2 regions of the Lysinibacillus sp. FSL K6-0075 genome follow, and region 2 is predicted to be linked to the other one. Evidence: predicted binding sites of a transcription regulator. Region 2 holds the regulator's gene; the other holds the start of a gene.
What was found. Region 2 encodes NrdR, which represses ribonucleotide reductase genes. Its sites were predicted from a motif close to AACACNATATATNGTGTT; they were not measured.
Positions count from the first base shown of each region.

Region 1: the regulator NrdR is predicted to act here: its motif matches at 10,063-10,080, upstream of MHB65_RS12475 (glutaredoxin).

Region 1 is NZ_CP151947.1:2,536,020-2,548,494, forward strand. Features, by position in the region: gene MHB65_RS12430 (NUDIX hydrolase) at 32-517, opposite strand; cobalamin riboswitch at 765-961, shown strand; gene mmgD (citrate synthase) at 1,153-2,274, shown strand; gene prpD (2-methylcitrate dehydratase) at 2,373-3,806, shown strand; gene prpB (methylisocitrate lyase) at 3,871-4,785, shown strand; gene MHB65_RS12450 (acyl-CoA dehydrogenase family protein) at 4,828-6,486, shown strand; gene MHB65_RS12455 (enoyl-CoA hydratase-related protein) at 6,514-7,299, shown strand; gene MHB65_RS12460 (enoyl-CoA hydratase/isomerase family protein) at 7,314-8,378, shown strand; cobalamin riboswitch at 8,503-8,692, shown strand; gene MHB65_RS12465 (hypothetical protein) at 8,894-9,088, shown strand; gene MHB65_RS12470 (hypothetical protein) at 9,082-9,741, shown strand; cobalamin riboswitch at 10,042-10,220, shown strand; gene MHB65_RS12475 (glutaredoxin) at 10,337-10,561, shown strand; gene nrdI (class Ib ribonucleoside-diphosphate reductase assembly flavoprotein NrdI) at 10,558-10,917, shown strand; gene nrdE (class 1b ribonucleoside-diphosphate reductase subunit alpha) at 10,914-12,475, shown strand, end outside.
Region 2 is NZ_CP151947.1:3,577,939-3,590,413, reverse strand. Features, by position in the region: gene mutM (bifunctional DNA-formamidopyrimidine glycosylase/DNA-(apurinic or apyrimidinic site) lyase) at 1-131, shown strand, start outside; gene coaE (dephospho-CoA kinase) at 145-738, shown strand; gene MHB65_RS17575 (glyceraldehyde-3-phosphate dehydrogenase) at 945-1,967, shown strand; gene nrdR (transcriptional regulator NrdR) at 2,155-2,625, shown strand; gene MHB65_RS17565 (DnaD domain protein) at 2,642-4,006, shown strand; gene dnaI (primosomal protein DnaI) at 4,034-4,963, shown strand; gene thrS (threonine--tRNA ligase) at 5,528-7,459, shown strand; ribosomal protein L20 leader region at 7,631-7,779, shown strand; gene infC (translation initiation factor IF-3) at 7,875-8,378, shown strand; gene rpmI (50S ribosomal protein L35) at 8,410-8,610, shown strand; gene rplT (50S ribosomal protein L20) at 8,668-9,027, shown strand; gene MHB65_RS17535 (hypothetical protein) at 9,047-9,232, opposite strand; gene MHB65_RS17530 (DUF1294 domain-containing protein) at 9,617-9,880, shown strand; gene MHB65_RS17525 (hypothetical protein) at 9,905-10,300, opposite strand; gene MHB65_RS17520 (dUTP diphosphatase) at 10,406-10,891, shown strand; gene MHB65_RS17515 (M42 family metallopeptidase) at 10,986-12,074, shown strand; gene argF (ornithine carbamoyltransferase) at 12,412-12,475, shown strand, end outside.

The sequences.
Region 1 (12,475 bases), 1.0 Mb from region 2:
ATGTTTGAATAAAAAGCATGCTCTTTGTTATTTAAAGAATATCCTTTGCAAAAGAACTACCTAAATCCCACAATGTATCTTCCAGATTGTTTAATAGCAGTTTCGTTCTTTTCTCAAGTTGATCTGGTAGCTCATTTTTACTGAAATAGGTAAGTTTCAAGCTCTCATCATCCTTCATCTCCAATATACCCCTTACATTTTTCGCAATATAAAGATGAATAACTGTATAGACCTCATCCCCATTTGGATATTGGAAATAATAATCTGGCCCTGAAAAAACACCCACCAAGTCAAATTCATTCGCTACAAGTCCTGTTTCTTCATGAAGCTCACGAGCAGCAGCTTCCTCTAACGTTTCTTTTAGTTCCAATGCACCGCCAGGTAATCCCCAATCCAACGTATCTGATCGATGTTGAAAGAGAATTTGCTTGTCATCGTTACCCACAAGAATGGTCGCCCCAATACTGATAATTGGTCTACTACCGATGTATTTCCTTAACTCTGTAATATATCCCATATTGGTCCCTCCTATAGATCATAAGAAACGATTCGCCTTTCTTCCTTTAAAAACCTCTATTTTCCTTGTAATGCTTAAAATTGGATGTATTGGGATAGATGCACAATCTTTTTTTGTACAAAATATTGCTAAAAAACGCAGAATAGTTCATCAAAGATGAAAAATAGCTTTTTATAATCAGTCTTTTCTGAATTTTACCTATATTGATTGTTTTGAAAACTCTATGTTAAGGTAAAAAGACAAATTGAATATGCTAAATTTTGGTGGTTCAAATGGGAGCTGATTCTATTTGATTAAAAGGGAAGTTGGTGAGAGTCCAACACTGTCCCGCAACTGTATTTAGGAGCTCGAAAACAAAGCCACTGTTTTGTTTGTCAAAATGGGAAGGTGTTATGGGAGCGTTGATCATAAGTCAGGAGACCTGCCACGAAAAAAAGCATCAATTGACCTACGAGGATAGGGAGGTGTTAGCTACTGCATGATTGTGAATTCATGTAAATTCACTGTTTTTTTGGTCTGTCATGCTTTTGTAGATTAACAACTTCTAGAAAGGGATAGGAGTTGTTTTTTTGTTGTTCTGTCGTGTTTGAATGGTAACGCTTACAAGAATAATTAAACAAAGGGGCTGTCATTAAATGGAGTTAAATTATTCACCAGGTCTTGATGGAATCATTGCCGCTGAAACAAAGCTATCTTTTTTAGACACTGTAGGAAGTCAAATAGTTATTCGAGGCTATGACTTGATTGAATTATCTCAGCGATATTCGTATTTAGATATTGTTTACTTATTGCTGCATGGAGAAATACCAACTACCGAGCAACAGGCTGATCTACAGGACAAATTGAAAGCTCATTATCAGGTTCCTCAAGAGCTATTTCAAATTTTCAAGCTATTGCCCAATGAAACACATGCGATGGATGGGCTTAGAACAGGAATTTCCGCTTTAGCAGGCTTTGATCAGCACATCAATGATCGTTCGACTGAAATGAATTTATCGCGAGCATATAGACTTTTAGGAGGTATGCCCAACATCGTAGCAAATAGCTATCGTGTATTAAATGGACAAGAGGTTGTCGAGCCGGATAGTCAACTTTCCTATAGTGCCAATTTTTATTACATGATTACGGGCAGAAAGCCAACTGCGTTAGAAGAAGAAATTTTTGATCAGTCACTCGTTTTATATAGTGAGCATGAGATGCCAAATTCAACATTTGCGGCTCGTGTCATTGCTTCTACACAATCTGATTTGTATGGCGCTTTAACGGGAGCTGTCGCATCGTTGAAAGGGAATTTACATGGAGGGGCTAACGAGGCAGTCATGTACATGCTTCTTGAAGCCAAAACAGTAGAAGGCTTTGAAGCATTGTTGAAAAACAAGCTACAAAATAAAGAAAAGATTATGGGCTTTGGCCACCGTGTCTATATGAAAAAGATGGACCCAAGAGCGCAAATTATGAAAGAAGCCTTGCACAAATTATGTTTAGAGCAAGGGGATGATCGCTTATATCACATGTGTGAAGCTGGTGAAAAAGTGATGGTACAGGAGAAAGGGTTGTATCCAAATTTAGATTATTATGCAGCACCCGTGTACTACATGCTTGGTTTGCCGATTGAAATCTATACGCCAATCTTCTTTGGCTCACGAACAATTGGCTTATGTGCCCATGTGATTGAGCAGCATGACAATAATCGATTATTCAGACCTCGTGTCAATTATATTGGCGAGCGTCATAACCTTGAAAAACTGTCGGTATAATCAAGTTTTAACAACTCGCCATAAAGCTAATGGGCATTCTGACCAATGCCCATCAGCAAACTAGTATATCAAACTTAAGCCTTGAAAGGAAGATATAGATGATTAAAACAAATGACATAACAAAGACAGATCAATTACTTACAGATATTGCGGATTATGTACTAAATACAAAGATTACAAGTGAAGAGGCATACGAAACGGCACGCTATGTTCTATTGGATACTTTAGGCTGTGGCATTTTGGCCTTACAATATCCTGAATGCACGAAGCTTCTTGGTCCAGTAGTACCAGGCACAGTCGTTCCTAATGGTACACGTGTTCCTGGAACTTCCTATGTTCTTGATCCAGTAAAAGGCGCTTTTAATATCGGGTGTATGATTCGTTGGTTAGATTACAACGATACTTGGCTTGCGGCTGAATGGGGGCATCCATCTGATAATTTAGGTGGCATATTAGCTGTGGCAGATTATTTAAGTCGCGTGCGTGTGGCAGAGGGTAAGGCGCCTCTTAAAGTGAAAGATGTTTTAGAAATGATGATTCAAGCACATGAAATACAAGGGATTTTAGCACTCGAAAATAGCTTAAATCGTGTTGGGCTAGATCATGTTCTGTTTGTCAAAATTGCAACAACAGCTGTTGTGACAAAGGCATTAGGAGGCACGCATCAGGAAATTGTCAATGCATTGTCCAATGCCTGGATTGATAATTCAAGCCTACGAACATATCGCCATGCACCGAATACAGGTTCTAGAAAATCATGGGCTGCTGGTGATGCAACAAGTAGAGCAGTGCAATTAGCGATGATGGCTGTGAAAGGCGAAATGGGCTACGCAACGGCCTTATCTGCACCAGGCTGGGGATTCCAAGACGTTCTATTTAATAAACAAGAATTAAAGCTTGCTAGACCACTGACATCCTATGTGATGGAAAATGTACTATTCAAGGTTTCTTATCCAGCTGAATTCCATGCACAAACAGCTGCAGAATGTGCCGTTCATTTACACCATGAAGTGAAAAATCGTTTACAGGACATTGAACGCATTCAAATTACGACACATGAATCAGCAATACGAATTATTGATAAGGAAGGACCTCTTCTGAATCCAGCTGATCGCGATCACTGCCTTCAATATATTACAGCTATTGGTCTTATCTTTGGTGATATCATTGCAGATCACTATGAAGATGATGTGGCAGCAGATCCTCGTATCGATGAGTTAAGAAATAAAATGGTGGTTGTGGAAAACGCTCAATATACAATCGATTACCTAGATCCTGAAAAACGTTCGATTGCCAATGCTGTTCAAGTTTATTACAACGACGGCACATCATCTGAGCTTATTGAGTGTGAATATCCTTTAGGACACCGTTTCCGTCGTGAGGAAGCATTCCCTCAAATCATTGATAAATTCCAGCAAAACATCAGTACCCATTATTCACAAAAACAATTACGTAAAATTAATGAGGTTTGTGCTAATCAAGAGCTTCTTGAGAATAGTGCCGTCCATGAATTTGTTAATTTATTTGTTTAACTTTCTAGGCGATTCTGGACGTACTTATGGCGAGGCATCATTGATTATTAGGGGGTTTTTATAGATGGCGTGGATTGTAAATGAAGCGATAACACAAAAACAACTGGCTGAGCAATTTAAAGCGCTCATTAATCGTTCAACGATTTTGCAAATACCAGGCGCACATGATGCAATGGCAGGTTTAATGGCTAAAAAAGTTGGCTTTGAGGCATTGTATCTTTCTGGAGCTGCCTACACGGCCAGCAGAGGCTTACCTGATTTAGGAATGATTTATTCCAATGAAGTGGCGCAACGAGCGAACGATATTATTCGTGCTACGAATTTACCAATGCTCGTGGATATCGATACTGGCTTCGGCGGTGTACTAAACGTTGCCCGTACAGCGCGTGAAATGATAGAGGCAGGGGTTGCTGCTGTACAGCTAGAAGATCAAAATCTTCCAAAAAAATGTGGTCACTTGAATGGAAAAACGCTTGTTTCCCAAGAGGAAATGATACAAAAAATAAAGATGATTAAGCAAATAGCTCCTACTTTAGTGATTGTTGCCCGCACAGATGCGAGGTCTGTAGAAGGCTTAGAACAGGCTATCTTAAGAGCTAAAGCCTATGTAGCAGCTGGGGCAGATGCTATTTTTCCAGAGGCGTTACAAACAGAAAAAGAGTTTAAACAATTTGCCCATGAGCTGGATGCTCCCTTATTAGCTAATATGACTGAATTTGGACAAACGCCTTATTATACCGCTAAGGAGTTTGAAAAAATGGGCTATTCGATGGTGATTTATCCCGTTACATCCATGAGAGTTGCAGCCAAAGCCTATGAGCAAGTGTTTACCTTAATAAAAAACACAGGAACTCAGAAAGATGCTATTGAGGATATGCAAACGAGAAGTGAATTATATGAAACCATTTCCTATTACAAATTTGAAGATTTAGATAGTGAGTTGGCGAAAACCATCTTACCGAAAGAGGAAATAAAGTAGGAGAAAAGTTGTTTTTCTCCTTTTCTTTCAAGGAGGGCTAGTATGGATAAACTAGAGGACAAAATGACCATCTTTACACCAGAGGACTTTCAAGATGAGGAAGAGCTCATCGCAAAAACGGCAGAGCTCTTCATTAAACAGGATGTCTCACCTAATACTACAGCTATTGAAAAGCATCAATATGAAGTTACTCGTCAGTTATTTCAAAAAGCAGGTGACCTTGGTTTACTAGCCATTGAGATACCCGAAGACTATGGGGGGCTGGCACTCAATAAAAAAATTTCAGGGCTCGTTGCAGAAAAAATGGGCTATGGCGGCTCATTTAGTGTCTCTTACAATATTCATGCAGGAGTCGGCACATTGCCCTATGTCTATTTTGGAGATGCGTCACAAAAGCACAGATACTTACCAAAGTTGGCCTCAGGTGAATGGATTGGAGCCTACGCATTGACTGAGCCAGACGCAGGTTCAGATGCATTACATCCCAAAACAAATGCGATTTTAAATGGAGATGGCTCTGCATGGATCTTAAACGGTGAAAAGCAATGGATTACCAATGCGCAGCTAGCAGATATCTTTGTTGTTTTTGCCAAAACAAGTGAAGGCATGACTGCTTTCATTGTAGAGCGTACCTTTACAGGGGTATCTGTGGGACAGGAAGAAGAGAAGATGGGCATTAAGGGATCTTCGACGGCTACCCTTATATTAGAGGATGTTAGCGTACCGAGGGAGAATGTACTTGGCGAAGTTGGAAAAGGCCATAAAGTGGCGATGAATATATTGAATATGGCACGTCTAAAGCTAGCTTTCTCCAACATCGGCACTGCCAAACAGGCTCTACAATTAGCTGTGAGTTACGGGAAGGAACGGAAGCAATTTCACAAGCCAATTGTTGATTTTACTATGATACAGGAAAAGCTTGCGGACATGGCCATTTCGATATATGGGGCAGAAAGTGCTGCCTATCGGACAGCTGGAGAAATGGATGATGCGATTGAGTTAGCTAGTAAAGAGTCGATGGTTCATAAAATAGCCGATTTCGCTTTGGAATGCGCCCTTAATAAAGTCAATTGCTCAGAAGCCCTTGGCAAAATTGTAGATGAAGCTGTACAAATACATGGTGGCTATGGCTATATGCAAGATTATGAGGTAGAACGATTGTATCGTGATGCGAGGATTAGCCGTATTTTTGAAGGGACAAACGAAATCAATCGTTTAACCATTGCGAAAATGTTATATAAAAAATATACACTCGCACCTTCTACGTATAATGCGCCTGAAGCCTATAAGCCAGCTGAAATAAATCAGCAATACATCCAGCTTTCCAACTATTTAAGGCAAATAGCTCTTACTGTCATTACAGACGCACAGATCCATTTGGAACAAGAGCAGGAATACATGCGTCTGTTGGCTGATATAGCGAAGGATCTTTATGTTATGGAAGCTTCTTTACTAAGAACTGAAAAAAACGCAAATGAAAAAACGAAGCACTTGATGACTGATATCATCTGTCAGGAGGGCTACCGTAAAATAGAAAAAAGTACAATTGATATTATTTGTGCTGCTGAAACAAATGAACAAAAGCGAAAAATCTGGCTAGATGCTATTCAACAACTAAACATCCCGCTTCATCAAAATCTCTTTATGAAAAAGCGAGAGATTGCTAGAAGTATTATTAACAATCCAAAATCGATAAGTTAATTGTTATTAAATAGGAGGGAAACGATAATGGTCGATACTTTTGCCAATGTAAGCAAGGAAGGTGCCATCACGATCATTCATTTAGATCATCCACCAGCAAATACTTTATCATCCGCATCGATTGAAAATCTTCGACTCATTCTCAAAGAGTTAGCTGTGGACGAACAAACGAATGCTATCATTATGACAGGCTCTGGACGATTTTTTGCCGCTGGTGCAGATATTAAGGAATTTGTTTCTGCCTTTGGGCAACAGGAAAAAGCATTGCAGATGGCTGAGAGAGGTCAAGCACTATGTGATGAAATTGAATCCATGAAAAAGCCTGTTATTGCTGCTATTAATGGTCCAGCTCTTGGAGGAGGATTAGAGTTAGCATTAGGCTGTCATTTCAGAATTGCATCAAATAATGCCATTGTTGGTTTACCAGAATTAAAGCTTGGCTTATTGCCGACATTCGGGGGGACTCAACGATTGAGCAGAATCACGGGGCAAGCAAAGGCACTACAATTGATTTTAACAAGTAAACAACTAAGTGCCGACGAAGCACTACGATTAGGCATTATTCAACTGGTGACAGAACCAGAGGAGCTTCTGTCAACTGCAAAAGCGATTGCGCAGTCCTTTGTTGAGGGTAAAAGTATGACAAGTGTGTCCCGTACAATTGAATGTGTCATACAGGGCGGCAAAGATCATCTCCAAAATGGGCTAGAACTTGAACGAACACGTTTTGCAGAGTTGTTTTTAACAGAGGATGCTAAAGAAGGGGTTCAGGCATTTATTGAAAAAAGACAGCCAGACTTTAAACATTCTTAAAGGAGGGAATCGATATGACGAACGAAGTACTATTTTCTGTCAGTGACGGCGGCGCAGCAACCATTACACTGAATCGTCCTAAAGCCTTAAATTCACTTTCTACTGAAATGCTAAAGCCCATCGGAGAGAAACTGAAAGAATGGCGAGCAAATGACCAAATTCAGCTAATCATCCTAAAAGGAGCTGGTGAGAAGGGATTTTGCGCAGGTGGTGACATTAAAACACTTTATAAAGCTCGCTCCAGTCAGGAAGCTTTCAAAAATGCTGAAATCTTTTTTGAAGAAGAATATCAAGTAGATATGGCGATCTACCACTACCCTAAACCCATTATTGCCTGCCTTGATGGCATTGTCATGGGAGGTGGGGTCGGATTAACCTATGGGGCAAGCCACCGAATCGTCACTGAACGAACGAAATGGGCTATGCCAGAAATGAATATTGGCTTCTTTCCGGATGTTGGAGCTGGCTATTTCTTAAATCAAGCACCAGGCTATGTAGGATACTACTTAGCCTTAACTGCATCGGTCATCCGAGCTGCGGATGTTCTCTTTGCCAATGGCGCAGATTGCTACATGACAAGCGATCAGTTAGACACTTTCCTAGCGCGCATTGAACAATTAGACTGGCATACATTGGAGACCAGCACAGCTCTAGGCCAATTAATGGAGGACTATTCAAGTACACCTTTAACAAACAGTGATCTTGCTCACCTCCAACATAAGATCGATCAGCATTTTTCAAAATATACTGTGGAAGAGATAGTTGAATCCTTAGACAATGATCCAAGTAAATTTGCGCAAGAAACAAAGCAGTTCCTTCTATCTAAATCTCCATCATCGTTAAAGATTACGTTAAAGCAACTGATAGATGCTCAAGATAAGACATTAGAGGAATGCTTTGCGACAGATTTAATCTTGGCTAAAAACTTTTTAAGACATGAGGATTTCTTTGAAGGTGTACGCTCTGTTGTCATTGATAAGGACCGAAATCCACAATATACCTATCAAACATTCAATGAATTTACAGATAAAGACCTAGAAAATTTCTTTCAAGATCGTAATGCGACAGTAAAAAAGTAAAAACAAGTGGATTTTCTATTGATAAACGTTGAAACCATCTACTATTTAAAAGGTAGATGGTTTCTTGTTTGTAGTGATATGCGAAGTAAGTTAGCAAAGAGATTGATATGTTATACTATAAAAAACGGAATAACAGGATAAAGGTACAAATTCATAATGAGTTTGTTTAAAAGGGAAGTTCGGTGAAAATCCGGCGCTGTCCCGCAACTGTAATTCGGAGTACATTTTCAAAGCCACTGTTATGTCATGTAATGGGAAGGGAAAATGTGTGATGATCATAAGCCAGGAGACCTGCCTTTGTCTAGTACAGCCAAAAAACCTACGAGGATAGGGGGTGTTGAGTGTGACGAATTACCTTCATCATACTCATAGTGCGACAACCAAGAAAAGGGTCTCTATTCAGTATAGACGACTTATTTTATATTGGTTGAAGAACTATGTAGTATTTAAGTCATAGCTAGCATCTTACCTAAGGGGAAAGATGTTTTTTTTATGAACGAATAGGAGTGAACAAGATGACATCACATTCAATTTTATTTTATGAAAATCAATTAAAGCAGCAAATAATGAACAACCTTTCTAGTGAGCACATGATTTCCCTACAAGTTTATATCAAAATATTAATACAAGAAAATCCTGATGATTACAAAAATATTAATTATGCCTATCTAAATATAAAACGTGAGTTAGTCGGGGCAATAGAATGCTGATAGATGAAAAAATTTTAGAAGATAGCATTGATATTGATCAAGATACTCTATTTAGAAATTTGGATCATTTTGAGCTAGAGAGATGCTTTGTATTAGAATATTTAGAGATACTGTTAAAATGGAATAAACAAACACACGCTATTTCTGAAGAAAAACTTCAAAAGCTTTGGATGAAACTGATAAGAAAATATAAATTTTCTCTTGATGAATGGGAAAGAAATGCTGGAAATACGAATATTCACTCGTATCTTGTGAAAGAACAAGGGCATGGTCTACAAAAATTAATTCGTTTTTACAGGGACCGTCATGGAGTGAAATGGTTAGAAAATGCCTTTGATTATGGCATGACATTGCTAATGAAAGGTGGGGAAATGCCAGCATTAGAAATGTTTTTCCTCACAAATTTAATATGTTACAAGTGGCAACTAGACTACTTAGAGGATAAAGAAGTGCAATATTACTTTTCTCATTCAGTAAATGGGAAAGTGAAAGAGGTCTATGATCGTTTTAGGGCTTACGATAGAGAACAGAATCTATTAACTGCAACTAAATTATATAAGCTTTTATCCAAATATAATCCTCAATTTCATACAAATTCTGCAGCAACGCCGGAATTTTATAAGGAATTGGCCCTGTTTATTGAAAAGCACTAATAGATGTTCCTAGTGTCAAACAGTCTATTTTTCTTCAGAATATAGACTGTTTCCATAGCTATTCAAGATTATTTTAGGCATTCTATAAATGAATAGATTTACTGTAGATAGATTTTAATAGAAAATCTCGTACATCGTTTAAAATATATATTTTGTTTAGGTATAAGTAATTAGTGATAATCTATTTCGAACTACATAATAAAAAATACTGAATAATCCAAAAATAAAGAAGTTTAGAATCTAGATTTACTTTTCATTTGAAGGATGGTAAACTTAAAACTATTGAACAACAACAATATATTGTGTTCGTTTTACTAAGGTACTACTATATGTAGTTTAAAAGGGAAGTTCGGTACAATTCCGACGCTGTCCCCGCAACTGTTAAGCTGACGATGATAGCATCCACTGTGCATGCGCATGGGAAGGAAATCAGAGAATGAAGCAAAGCCAGGAGACCTGCCTTTCTAAAACAAATTAATCATTTCTTCGGGGATTAAGAGATGGGAACGTCGGTATTTTTAGTATGTTAACGTTTCCATTTTAGCTATCTCTCTTAAAGAGATAGCCTTTTTATTTTATGAAAAGAGGGATTTCTATGAAACTTTATACGAAAACAATTTGTCCAAAATGCCTGTGGGTAAAATCTGAATTACAACGTGCAGGACTTGAAGCAGAAATTGTTAACATTGATCACGATGAACAAGCTAAGCAAACCATTATAGATGCAGGTTTTTTAAGTGTGCCTGTTTTAGAAATGAATGAAACCTTTATAGGAGATGTTCAGGAAATTGTTTCTCAAATTGAGTTGATTACCCTATGATCGTTTATGCAAGTCGTACAGGCAATGTCCGAAATGTTGTATCCAAATTAAAGGCAGAAGCTATCGAGCTCTCTGAAGAATTGCGACTGAATAAGCCGTATCTTTTAATTACCTACACAGATGGTTTAGGTGACATTCCAGCGAAGGTGCAACGCTTTTTAGAAAAAAACAGAGATTTTTGTAAAGGAGTAGTTGCCAGTGGCAATAGTAACTTTGGCCATCATGTATTTGGCGCTGCTGGTGAGAAAATTGCTACTACCTATCATGTACCCTTAGTAAGGAAATTAGATTTACGAGGCAATCAAACAGATTATGAAGCAATACAAACGTTTTATGAAACGAGGGTAATGAGATGAAAACCTATTTAAAGCTTAATAATGACGTACTGAATCGTTATAGTACAACTGGATTACTTGAGTTAGAAAAAGATCGTGAAGCTACGCGCCGCTACTTTTTAGAGTATGTCAACGTACGTTTGCGTTATTTTATAGATATTGAGGAAAAAATCCGCTATTTAGTTGATGAGGGCTACTATGAGAAAGCATTTATCGACATGTACGAAATGGAATTTATTAAGAAGTTGTATAAAAAAGCCTATGATTATAATTTCCGATTCCCATCCTTTATGAGCGCCAGCAAGTTTTATGATAGCTATGCTATGAAAAGTCGTGACGGCGAAGAGATTTTAGAAAAATATGAGGATCGTATTGTTATTATTGCTTTGTATTTGGCTCAAGGCAACACAGCTTTAGCAGAACGTTCTGTCGAAGCGATGATGGAAGCCTATCAACCTGCCACACCAACTGCATTGAATAGTGGCAAGAAAGCACGTGGTGAATTAGTAAGCTGCTTTAAATTATCAATGGATGACTCCATGAATAGTATTGCCGAAAACATTGGCTATTGTTTAGAGCTATCACGCCTTGGTGGTGGGGTTGGGGTCAACTTAACAGATTTACGCCCTTTAGGGGATCCAATTAAAGAGATACTGAATCGTGCAAGTGGTGTCATCCCAGTTGCGAAACTGTTAGAAAATTCTTTCAGTTATTCGAATCAGCTAGGGCAACGAAATGGCTCTGGTGTTGTTTATTTAAATATTTTCCATGCAGATATAGAAAATTTCATTTCATCTAAAAAACCGAATGCCGATGATAAAATTCGCCTCGCAACCCTTTCAACAGGAATTATTATACCTAGTATTTTCTTCGAACTGATGAAACGCGATAAAGATATTGTTTTGTTTAGCCCATATGATATATATAAAGAATATGGCAAACGTATGTCTGAGATCTCCATCTCAGAAATGTATTACGAGCTACTTGATAACCCTAAAATTCGTAAAATTAAACGTTTGAATGCACGTAAGCTTTACACAGAGGTGAAAAAAGCACAATTTGAATCGGGCTATCCGTTTGAAATCTTTGATGATAATGTCAATAAGGTACATCCTTTAAAAAACATTGGTCGCGTAAAAATGTCCAATCTCTGTACCGAAATTCTGCAAGTGCAAGAGACAAGTATTATTACGGACCAAGATCAACCAAATGACTATGGACTCGATGTATCGTGTAACTTAGGGTCTATTGATATCCATGCAGCAAGTAAAGTCAATGATTTCGGCGCATTAGTCGATACAGCCATGCACTTATTAACGAATGTGTCACAAATGACACATATCAAGAATGTACCGTCAGTTGCAAAAGCCAATCAATTAATGCATTCTGTAGGGCTTGGCTGTATGAACCTCCATGGGCATCTCGTGACGGAGGGCATCTTGTACGGCTCAAAAGATTCGATTGATTTCATGGATCACTTTATGGAAGCGATGAACTATTACTCACTGAAATCTTCGATGGAAATGGCGAAAGAAAAAGCTGCAACCTTCTACCGATTTGAGGACAGTGATTATGCATC
Region 2 (12,475 bases):
GGGAAGCCGGAAGTATGCAGAATCGACTAAAAATGTATGGGAAAAAGATATGTCCAGCATGTGAAACGACAACAAGTCAAATGACAATTGGTGGGCGTACTTCGGTTTATTGCCCAAATTGTCAACATTAAAGGGGATTTAGCAATGATTATCGGACTTACAGGAAGTATTGCAAGTGGAAAAAGTACAGTAGCTAAAATGATGAGCGAACTGGGATTACCGATTGTTGATGCGGATATTGTAGCACGAGATGTCGTAGAACCTGGAACGGAGACATTAGCCCTCATAGCTGAAAGCTTCGGACAAGCTATCTTGCTTGAGGACGGCCATTTAAATCGAACAATGCTTGGAGATATCATTTTTCATGAGCCTGCCAAACGCAAAACGTTAAATGATATTATGCATCCAGCAATCAGAAAAGAAATGTTACGTCAGCGTGATGCCTATTTAGAGGCAGGACATGAGCATGTTGTGATGGACATTCCATTGTTATTTGAAAGTAAGCTGCAGCATTTTGTGGAACGTATCATTGTGGTATCGGTCAGTGAAGAAGTTCAGCTTCGACGCTTAATGGAGCGAAATAATTTAACAAAAGAGGATGCATTGGCACGTATGCACTCACAGCTGCCGATGTCTGTCAAAGAAAAGGGTGCACATGCGGTCATTTATAATAATGAAAATATAGAAAACACAGAAGAACAATTAAAAAAAATCCTGCGCTATTGGGGTGTTATTTAATTGGTTCTTTTACGATGCGTAGCAAGCCAACTTTGCTGCGCATTTTTTTATGGGGAAACGCCATAATAAAGAATAATTTTTCAGAAAATAAGAACTTTTATATTCTCAATATATAATGTTCATCTTTTTTAAAATTGTGTTATACTAATCACCATAAAGTATATAATTAATTAATCTGAGTATGTACTCACAGGAGGATATTTTAAATGACAGTATCAATTGCTATTAATGGTTTCGGACGTATCGGACGTATGGTTTTCCGCCAGGCTATCGTACAACAAGATTTAAACATCGTTGCAATTAACGCAAGCTATCCTGCAGAAACGTTAGCACATTTGATTAAGTATGACACAAATCACGGAACATTTGAAGGTACGGTAGAACCAGCAGGCGATGCTTTAGTTGTAAATGGTAAACGTGTTCAAATTATTAGTGAACGTGATCCATTAAAATTACCTTGGGCGACAATGGGTGTAGATATCGTTATTGAAGCTACTGGAAAATTTAATGAACGTGATAAAGCAGCCATGCATTTAGAAGCTGGCGCGAAAAAAGTAATCTTAACAGCACCTGGTAAAAACGAGGACGTAACAATTGTTTTAGGTGTTAATGATGATAAACTTGATATTGCTAAACATGATGTTATTTCAAATGCTTCTTGTACAACAAACTGCCTAGCGCCAGTAGCAAAAGTATTGAATGACACATTTGGCATTGAAAATGGCTTAATGACAACAGTTCATGCCTATACAAATGATCAAAAGAACTTAGACAATCCACATAAAGATTTACGTCGTGCACGTGGATGCGCACAATCTATTATTCCAACATCTACTGGTGCTGCAAAAGCATTGAAATTAGTTTTACCTGAATTAGAAGGTAAAATTCATGGTATGGCACTTCGCGTTCCAACACCAAACGTATCTTTAGTGGACCTTGTAGTAGATTTAAATACAGATGTAACAGTTGATGCTGTCAATGCAGCATTTGTAAAAGCGGCAACAGAAGGTCCAATGAAGGGTATTCTTAATTTCTCTGTTGAACCATTAGTATCTGCTGATTACAATACAACAACGTATTCTTCAACAGTTGATGGACTTTCTACAATGGTTTTAGGCAACCGCAAAGTAAAAGTACTTGCTTGGTATGATAACGAGTGGGGCTACTCTGCACGTGTTGTAGATCTTGTGAAAAAAGTGGCAAATGCTTTAGAAACGGTAAACGCGTAATAATCTTTATAGAGAGCACATTGAAATCGAAAAGGTTTCAATGTGCTCTTTTTTTGTAGAAACTTTCCTTGTACTTTAGGTGCTTTAGATTTATCATGAGCACACAAACGTGAATGCACTTTTCTTACATGTAGGAAATTTGTTATAATAGATATATTAAATTGTTGTAAACCAGGAGAGTAATTATATGAGATGTCCATCTTGCCAGTTTAACGGAACGCGTGTTGTGGATTCGAGGCCAGTAGATGATAATAAAGAAATTCGTAGACGTCGTGAATGTGAGTCATGTGGCTTCCGTTTTACAACGTTTGAAAAAATTGAAGAGACGCCATTAGTCGTTGTGAAAAAGGAAGGTTCACGAGAAGAGTTTAGCCGTGAGAAGGTACTTCGTGGGCTTATTCGTGCTTGTGAAAAACGTCCAGTGGCACTTGGTGTACTGGAGGAGCTTGTCCTGTCAATTGAAAAAGATCTTCGTCGTATTGGAAATTCGGAAGTACGCTCAGAAGATGTTGGTGAAATGGTCATGGACCGTTTAGCCAAAATCGATGAGGTCGCTTATGTGCGTTTTGCATCGGTCTACCGTCAGTTTAAAGATATCAATGTCTTTATTGAGGAAATCAAAGACATTATTCAACGTCAAACGGAGAAGAAATCATAGCAAACAGAGAGGATGAATGACGTTGATCCATTTATATAAGGAATTGCAGCCTGGCGATCCTTTCGACATTCGTCTACCTCATGCATTTTCTACACAGGAGCGTCAATTAGTTACATTATTGTATCAACCATTAACGGGATCAGAGCCAATTAGCCTTTATCTAACATTATGGGCAGAAGCAGAGCAAATGCCAAAGCAGCAAATGACACATTATTATTTAATGAATGTGCTAGGGTTGCCCATGGGTAAAGTGTTTGAGGCTCGTATTGCACTAGAAGCAATTGGTTTGCTGCGTACATGGAAAAAAGAAGATGCTGGTGAACGTAGTTTTTTATATGAGCTACAGCGCCCATTAGATGCAGATAGCTTTATGAAAGACCCGCTGCTGTCGATGTTTTTGTTTAGCAAAATTGGAGAGCAGGCTTATCGCAATTTACGTCAGCGCTTTATGTCACCTGTAAAGGACACGGCGTTTAAGGATGTATCTCGTGCTTTTATCGATGTCTTTAAGCCCGTACATGCTAATATTCCATCAGATTTACAAGTAGATACGAATCATAAGGATAAACAACAAAAAGTATATCCTTTTTATTTGGAGCAATTTGATTTTGATTTATTGCAAGCAGGTTTGTCCGAGCAATTGGTTCCTTCCAATTTATTGACATTCGAAGTGCGTGAAGCCATAGCCAAGCTGGCCTTTTTATATCATTTAACAGCCCTTGATATGCAAAAAGTAGTGATACTTGCTTTAGATGATGATTTAGGGATTTCCCAGGAACGTTTACGAAAGGCTGCTGCTGATTTTTATAAATTAACAGTGTCTAAGGAGCCGCCCAAACTTGCGCGCGTTACTGAACCATTACCAGCAGCAGAAGCTGGACTAAAAACCAAGGATCAGGAGCTCCAATACTATTTAGAAACAACGGCGCCTGTCCAGGTGTTACGTGATATAAATAATGGTAAAGAACCATTGCAAACATCTGTCCAGCTTGCGGAAAATTTAATCGTTCAGCATGGCATGCCAATTGGAGTGGTCAATGCGTTGTTAGAATATGTCATGCTAACGACAGATATGAAGCTACCTAAAAAATATGTGGAAACGATTGCTGATCACTGGGTACGAAAAAATGTCCAGACGGCTAAGGAAGCAATGGAACTTGCCCGCCAAGAGCATGATAAATATACAGCTTGGAAAAACAAGCCCCAAACTACCAATAAAACGAATCAACAGACAAAGGGACGTTCAAGATATCAACGTGAAGAAAAAGTGCCTGAATGGTTTTATAAACGGAATGAAAAACAAGAGGAATCTACCTCTAGTACTATAGATTTTGAAAAAGAGCGACAAAAAATATTAGAGATGCTAGGAAAAAGCGAATAGTAAAGAAGGTGAGCAATAATCGAACCTATAAATGGACCATTAAAACGAGCAATTAATGTACCCTCGTTCAAAGAGCGCTATGAAGCCATGCGACGTGAAATTTTAGAACATCCGCATGTGCAGGAATTTTTAGCACAGCATGCAGATGAATTAAACTATGACAATGTTGAGCGAAATTTACCTAAGCTTCATGAATTTATTAGTCAATCTACTGAGTGCTGTGGCTGTGATAATACAGAACATTGTACAAATTATTTAAAAGGGTTCCTACCGACATTAAGGGTAGTTCGGAATTCTATTGAAATGGACTATGTGCGCTGTGAGCAAAAGATACGGGAAGAAGAACGTCGAGATGTTGCGAATATGATTGCAAGTATGCATATGCCAAAAGATGTGCTACAAGCAACCATTCATGATTTAAGTATTGACGATGAATCCCGTGTGGCGATTGCACAAAAAGCAGCTCAATTTGTAAAATTGACAAAAGAAACTGGTCAATTACCTGGAAAAGGTTTTTATCTATATGGTAAATTTGGTGTAGGGAAGTCCTTTGTACTTGGTGCATTGGCCAATGAATTAGCGTCTATTAAAATTCGCTCTGTTGTAGTTTTCGTTCCAGAGTTTTTACGAGAAATGAAAAATGCCATTGGCGATAACACATTGAATGAGAAGATAGATTATATTAAAAAGGCTCCTGTTTTAATGCTAGATGATTTAGGAGCGGAAACCATGACTGCCTGGACACGTGATGAGATTTTGGGGACTATTTTCCATTATCGTATGGCAGAGCAATTGCCAACTTTTATTACGTCTAATTTTAATTATGATGAATTAGAGCATCATTTAGCGCAGTCACAAAAAGGTGATATTGAGGTAGTTAAAGCGGGACGAATTATGGAGCGAATTAAAGCCTTAACAGTGCCAATCGAAATGCAAGGCAAAAATCGTCGGATGTAACATTGATAGTTGCATTTTTCGACAATCGAGCGTATACTGACTCATATACTTAATATCAATATGCATTGATGAGGACATGAATTTTGTGTATCGGCTTATAGAGAGGGAAGTCATCGGCTGAAAACTTCCTAGTGTGAGCACATCATTTACTACCTACTGAGCAGCGAAAGGGATAATCTTTCGCCGGTCCCTAGCCCGTTAGCTAGCCTTGAGCTTCGTCTGACTTTATGTAAGTCGGAAGGAAGAAGGGTGGAACCACGAGCATACGCTTCGTCCCTTTTGTGAGGGACGGAGCTTTTTTTATTTTTCTCAGATTTTTTTGAAATTGTTGTGAGAAGTGGTGGCTCCGCTCATATAGGAGGGAAGTCGCTCACGAAGGTGGCTAACCCGCTCCAATCGAGTAAAGAATCGCTCAGAAAAATGAAGATTCCGCTCCAATCGAGTAAAGAATCGCTCAAAAAAGTAATGACTCCGCTCAAACTAAGCCATCGAGTCATGCAAACAATGGCTCCAGCCAATCATCAAGCATTATGTATTTAACAAAAACGAAGGAGTGCAAAGAATATGTCAGAAATGATTAAATTAACTTTCCCAGATGGCGCCGTAAAGGAATTTGCAAAAGGCACATCAACTGATGACGTAGCATTATCCATTAGCCCAGGCTTACGTAAAAAAGCTTATGCAGGTAAAATTAACGGTGTGTTAGTGGATTTAAAAACACCAATTGAAGAAGATGCAACAATTGCGATCATTACACAAGACGATGAGGAAGCACTTGAAATTTTACGTCACTCGACTGCCCATTTAACAGCACAAGCTATTAAACGTTTATTCCCAGATGTAAAGCTTGGTATTGGTCCAGTGATTGAAGGTGGTTTCTACTATGATATAGACTCACCAACACCAATCACTGCTGAAGATCTACCAGCAATTGAAAAAGAAATGAAAAAAATTATTGCTGAAAACCTAGAGGTGGAACGCAAAAATGTAAGTCGTGCAGAAGCACAAGCACTCTATGAAGAAATTGGCGATGAGTATAAATTAGAATTACTGGAAGCCATTCCTGCAGATGAGCAAGTATCTATTTATTATCAAGGCGAGTTTTTCGATCTTTGCCGTGGTATTCACGTACCATCTACAGGGAAACTTCGTGAATTCAAGCTTTTATCATTAGCAGGTGCCTACTGGAGAGGGAACTCTGATAACAAAATGCTACAACGTATTTATGGTACAGCGTTCTTCAAAAAAGAGGAATTAAAACACCACCTACAAATGCTAGAAGAAGCAAAAGAACGCGATCACCGTAAAATTGGGAAAGAATTAGACCTGTTCACAACTTCTCAAAAGGTAGGTCAAGGGTTACCGCTTTGGTTACCAAATGGTGCAACAATTCGTCGTGTCATTGAACGTTATATTGTCGATAAAGAATTATCACTTGGATATAAGCATGTTTATACACCAGTATTAGGTTCAAAAGAGCTTTATCAAACTTCTGGTCACTGGGATCACTATCAAGATTCCATTTTCCCACCAATGGAAATGGATAATGAGACATTAATTATGCGTCCAATGAACTGTCCTCACCATATGATGGTGTACAAAAACAGCATGCATTCATATCGTAACCTACCATTGCGTATTGCAGAGCTTGGTACAATGCACCGTTATGAAATGTCAGGCGCGGTTTCAGGTTTACAACGTGTACGTGGGATGACATTAAATGATGCGCATATTTTTGTTCGCCCAGACCAAATTAAAGCGGAATTCCAAAAAGTGGTACAGTTAATTTTAGAGGTTTATAAAGATTTCGATTTAAATGATTACTCATTCCGTTTATCTTATCGCGACCCTGCAGATACTGAAAAATACTTCGATGATGATGCTATGTGGGAAAAAGCACAAAGCATGCTAAAAGAAGCTATGGATGAGCTTGGCTTAGACTACTTTGAAGCGGAAGGTGAGGCTGCATTCTATGGTCCTAAACTTGACGTTCAAGTAAAAACAGCAATTGGTAAAGAAGAGACTTTATCTACAGTTCAATTAGACTTCCTATTACCAGAACGCTTTGACCTAACTTATGTTGGGGAAGATGGTAAACCTCATCGTCCAGTTGTTATTCACCGTGGTGTTGTATCGACAATGGAACGTTTTGTTGCCTTCTTAATTGAAGAATACAAAGGGGCATTCCCAACTTGGCTAGCACCGGTACAAGTAGAAGTTATTCCAGTATCAAATGAAGCTCACTTCGACTATGCAAAACAAATTGAAGAGCAACTTACAGCAGCTGGTTTACGTGTGGAAATGGATGATCGTGAAGAGAAATTAGGCTATAAAATCCGTGAAGCACAAATGAAAAAGATTCCTTATATGCTTGTCATCGGAGATAAAGAAGTAGAGGCAAATGGCGTAAATGTTCGACGTTATGGCTCAAAAGATTCCGAAACAATTAGCTTTGAGGATTTCCTAGCAGCTATTAAAGCAGAAATTACAAAATAAGCTTCAACTAGAAACTCTCGCTTGCCAAAGTGAGGGTTTCTGTATAAAATAAATCTTGCATTTGTATAGAATATTTTCATTTTGGTTATGTTAGCAGTGATAAGAAAATAAATATTTGACAGCTTATCATATACATGCTAATATAATTAAGGTTAATGAATACAAAGTTTGTGGTTGAAGTAGAGGCTGCCCGCTTCTCACCTGATACAACGCTTTAAAGGCTGTGAACAGGTATGACACGTTGAATTGTTTTGCGTAGACTTGCGCATGCACATATAGCGGGCGGACATCTTCAAAAATGTCCGTCCTTTTTTTATGGACATGACGAGAGGATGTACCGTTCAACCGGGCAAGGCTTTGCCCAAACCATGTATTCGCGACAACTACTTGGAGGTGGATTACTATTAGCAAAGACATGTATGTAAACGAAGGCATTCGCGCACGTGAACTTCGATTAATCGATCACAATGGTGACCAGCTTGGTGTAAAGACACGTAATGAAGCGCTAGAAATCGCCGCTCGTGTAAACTTGGATCTTGTCCTTGTGGCCCCTCAAGCCAAGCCGCCAGTCGCTCGTATCATGGACTATGGTAAATTTAAGTTTGAACAGCAAAAGAAAGACCGTGAAATTCGTAAAAATCAAAAGGTCATCGTAATGAAAGAGGTTCGTTTGAGCCCAACAATCGATGAGCATGATTTCCAAACGAAGTTACGTAATGCGATTAAATTCCTTGAAAAAGGCGATAAAGTAAAATGTAGCCTACGTTTCAAAGGTCGTGCGATTACACATAAAGACATTGGTCAACGTGTGTTAGATCGTTTTGCTGAAGCTTGTGCTGAAGTATCAACGGTAGAACAAAAACCGAAGATGGAAGGCCGAAGCATGTTCTTAGTTCTTCAACCAAAGAACGAGAAATAATATTAGACGAACAGTTTAGGAGGAATTCGACATGCCAAAAATGAAAACTCACCGTGGAGCTGCGAAACGTTTCAAAAAAACGGGTTCAGGTAAATTAAAATACGACCGTGCTTATGGAAGCCACTTATTCGCAAACAAATCTACGAAACAAAAACGTCACCTACGTAAAGCGAACATCGTTTCATCTGGTGACTTCAAACGCATCAAATCTTTACTTGTTTACATGAAATAATTGACTACAAAAAAATACTAACATTCATTTTTTAATGAAAAGCAGGAGGTAATTCATATGCCACGCGTAAAAGGCGGAACAGTGACGCGCAAACGTCGTAAAAAAGTATTGAAATTAGCTAAAGGTTACTATGGTTCAAAACATACATTATACAAAGTTGCTAACCAAGCAGTGATGAAGTCAGGTTCATATGCATACCGTGACCGTCGTCAGAAAAAACGTGATTTCCGTAAATTATGGATCACTCGTATCAACGCAGCTGCTCGTATGAACGGTCTTTCTTACAGCCGTTTAATGCACGGTTTAAAAGTTGCTGGTATCGAAGTTAACCGTAAAATGTTAGCTGACCTTGCTGTAACTGATGCTGCAGCATTCACTCAATTAGCAGACGCTGCTAAAAAAGCAGTAGCTAAATAATAGTTGACAACATTAACTATTATTTCTGCACTGAAAGCATAGCGACAAGTGCAAAAAAAGACTGATGGATTTTTCCATCAGTCTTTTCATGTTGTTGAAAAAAGATGATGTCAATGGCAGAAAAAGCAACTTTGCAAGGTGAGGGGTTGATTTCCGTTCCGCCAGCGTCCTTTCCAGGGGGCGTCCGAGGAGCCGCTTCACTCACTTACGTTCGCTCCAGGGTCGCTAAATCCCCTAGGAGTGACGCTGGCTCCACTCCAATCAACCATGCTGCAAAGTGTTTAGAGGGGATAAACTCTTATTTTCAATGTGGAGAAGTGATGCGTGACAACACCTCTTCCTAAAGAGTAGTGAACACCTTCACTTTATTTGAAAACCTTTGCTAAAAAGTCAGTGGGTTGAAGTGGAAGGCTACTTGACTCCCGTGGGATAGCGAGACAGGCGAAGCCCTGCACGGAGCGGTAGCGGAGGAAGCGATTCGGTGCTCGCCCACAGGAAAGCAAGTAGCCTGCAACGGAAATCCATTTCTATCTTTCAATTGACTGTTTTGTGTTAGATTAATAGTATCACGTTTTTAAAGGAGTAAGGAATGGGACAAGCATTATTAGCTTATATGGGCATTGTATCAATTGTATTGCTCATTTTAATGGGAATGGATAAATCGCGTGCAAAAAATCATGAATGGCGTATAGCAGAGCGCACGTTATTTACACTAGCCATAGCAGGAGGGGCAGCTGGCGGTGTATTGGGTATGTATTTATTTCGTCACAAAACACGCCACAATCGTTTTGCATTTGGTTTTCCACTACTCGCAGCCATTCAAATTTTTATCATTGTACAACTGTGGACATAAATAAAAATAATTAGAAACACATCCTCATGATGGGGATGTGTTTCGCATAAGCTGTTCAATGGGCTGCTTCCAATTGATTTTGGCGCTTGGGTAGTTCAATAGTATTTCTTGCTGCAAATATTCAAAGTCGCTTTTGCTGAAGCCTTGCAACGTTGCAGCATCTCGTGCACCGACGAAAATGGTAACAACCTCAAATGCATCCTCTGTTGTGCCTAGGTATTTTTCACCTTCAAAAAGCGCACCCTTATAGGAAATAAAGAAATTTTTTCGGACATTTTTAACGTCATCATAGAAATAATACTGGCCTTTTTCATAGGCTTCATCCAGTTTGCGTTTTGGATCGGTTATATAACGAATCGCTTTGTAAAATACATAGATAATAAGCGCTATTACAGCAAGTCGAATTAGTAACGGCAACATGTTTAAATTTCCCCCTTGAAGAAAGGTTATTCTTTCCTATACGATTAGGAAGGTCAAATAGTTTCACTTTATTTAAAATATTTTTTAGAAATTTAGGAGAAAAAAATGAATTTACAACAATTGTTTACCATGCAAAAAGAGCTTGATGATTTTATCGAGCAAACACAAAATGTTCAGCAAGATGTGTTTCAGGAAAAGGGCTTAGCCTTACTAGTGGAGCTAGCTGAGCTTGCCAATGAAACGCGTTGCTTTAAATTTTGGAGTACAAAGGGACCATCTGCACGTGAAGTCATTTTAGAGGAATATGTGGATTCCATTCATTTTATCTTATCGCTTGGCTTATTAAAGGACTATACATCAATTGCAATGTGGCCTGTAGTAGAAGAAAATAGAGATTTAACGACAACCTTTTTAGAAACACAAAGTGTTATTTTAGCATTTATCCATGAACCTACAGAGGAGCGCTATTTAGCTATTTGGCAATACTACGGAGTACTAGCGTATAATCTCGGTTTTACATTTGAGGATGTGGTTGGCGCTTATCTTGAAAAAAACCAAGAAAATTACAATCGTCAGCGCTCAGGTTATTAAATTAAGAAATACACCAATTTTCAGACGATTAAGCTAGGAATATTTCGGTAAACGAAGTATAATAAAATAGATATAAGAAGTAGGAGGCAAAAGGATGACACAACTAGATCCAACATTACAAATGTTTAAAGATTTAACAGACGCAAATGGTATCGCAGGTAATGAACGTGCACCACGTGAGGTCATGAAAAAATACATTGCACCATATGCCGATACTGTAGAAACAGATAACTTAGGTAGTGTCATTGCTAAAAAGGTTGGCGATGAAAACGGTCCTAAAATTGTTGTAGCAGGACATTTAGATGAAGTAGGTTTCATGGTTACACAAATCGATGACAAAGGCTTTATCAAATTCCAAACGGTAGGTGGCTGGTGGAGCCAAGTTATGCTTGCACAGCGTGTAACGATTACTACACGTAAGGGCGATGAAGTGATTGGGGTTATTGGTTCAAAGCCACCTCATATTTTACCTGCTGATGTACGTAATAAGGTAGTAGACATTAAAGATATGTTTATCGACATTGGTGCTGCTTCTAAAGATGAAGTACTTGAGTGGGGCGTACGTCCTGGCGATATGGTAACACCATACTTTGAGTTTAATGTTATGAAAAATGATAAGTATCTATTAGCGAAAGCTTGGGATAACCGTATTGGGTGTGCAATTGCGATTGATGTTATGAAAGCGTTACAAAATGAAAAGCACCCTAATATTCTTTATTCTGTAGGGAATGTACAAGAAGAAGTTGGACTTCGTGGTGCTAAAACTACAACACATAAAATCCAGCCGGATATTGGATTTGCAGTGGATGTTGGTGTAGCAGGAGATACTCCAGGAGTTACAGCAAAAGAATCAACGAGTAAGATGGGGGCTGGCCCTCAAATTGTTGTATATGATGCATCTATGGTTTCACACCGCGGCTTACGTGAATTCGTATTAGATGTAGCAGATGAGCACAATATCCCATATCAATTTGAAGCGATGGCTGGCGGCGGTACTGATGCTGGCTCCATCCACGTAACAGCAAATGGCGTACCAGCACTATCAATCGGTATTGCGACACGCTATATCCATTCACATGCAGGTATCCTACATCGTGATGATTATGATAACGCCGTTAAATTAATGGTTGAAGTCATTAAAAAATTAGACCGTGATGCAGTCAATAAAATTACATTTGAATAATTAGAAGAAATGGACTTGCCCTCTAACTAATTTTGTTAGGGGGCTTTTCATTGTTTTTAGTGTCAAAATTTTTTCCTCTGATACCAATAGTCACAAAGCCCACAATCTATTCTTTACACATTGTGCCATTCATACATTTTTAGTTCCTTCTTTACTATCGCTAAAAAATAGTCGTGATCTAAATTGAACATTTATGCATAAATATTCTGTATGACGAATTTTTGTCACATTTCATAACAAATGAATAATAATTAAAATTAATTATAAAAATTCAGTTGATTTTATATTTATGCATGATATACTAATTTCAACAGCAACGATATAAGGAGCGAAGGCTATGAAATTACTTGAAGAAGTACAGTTAAAGTTAGTGTCTAGTTTAAAAGGAAAAGATCTTCTAA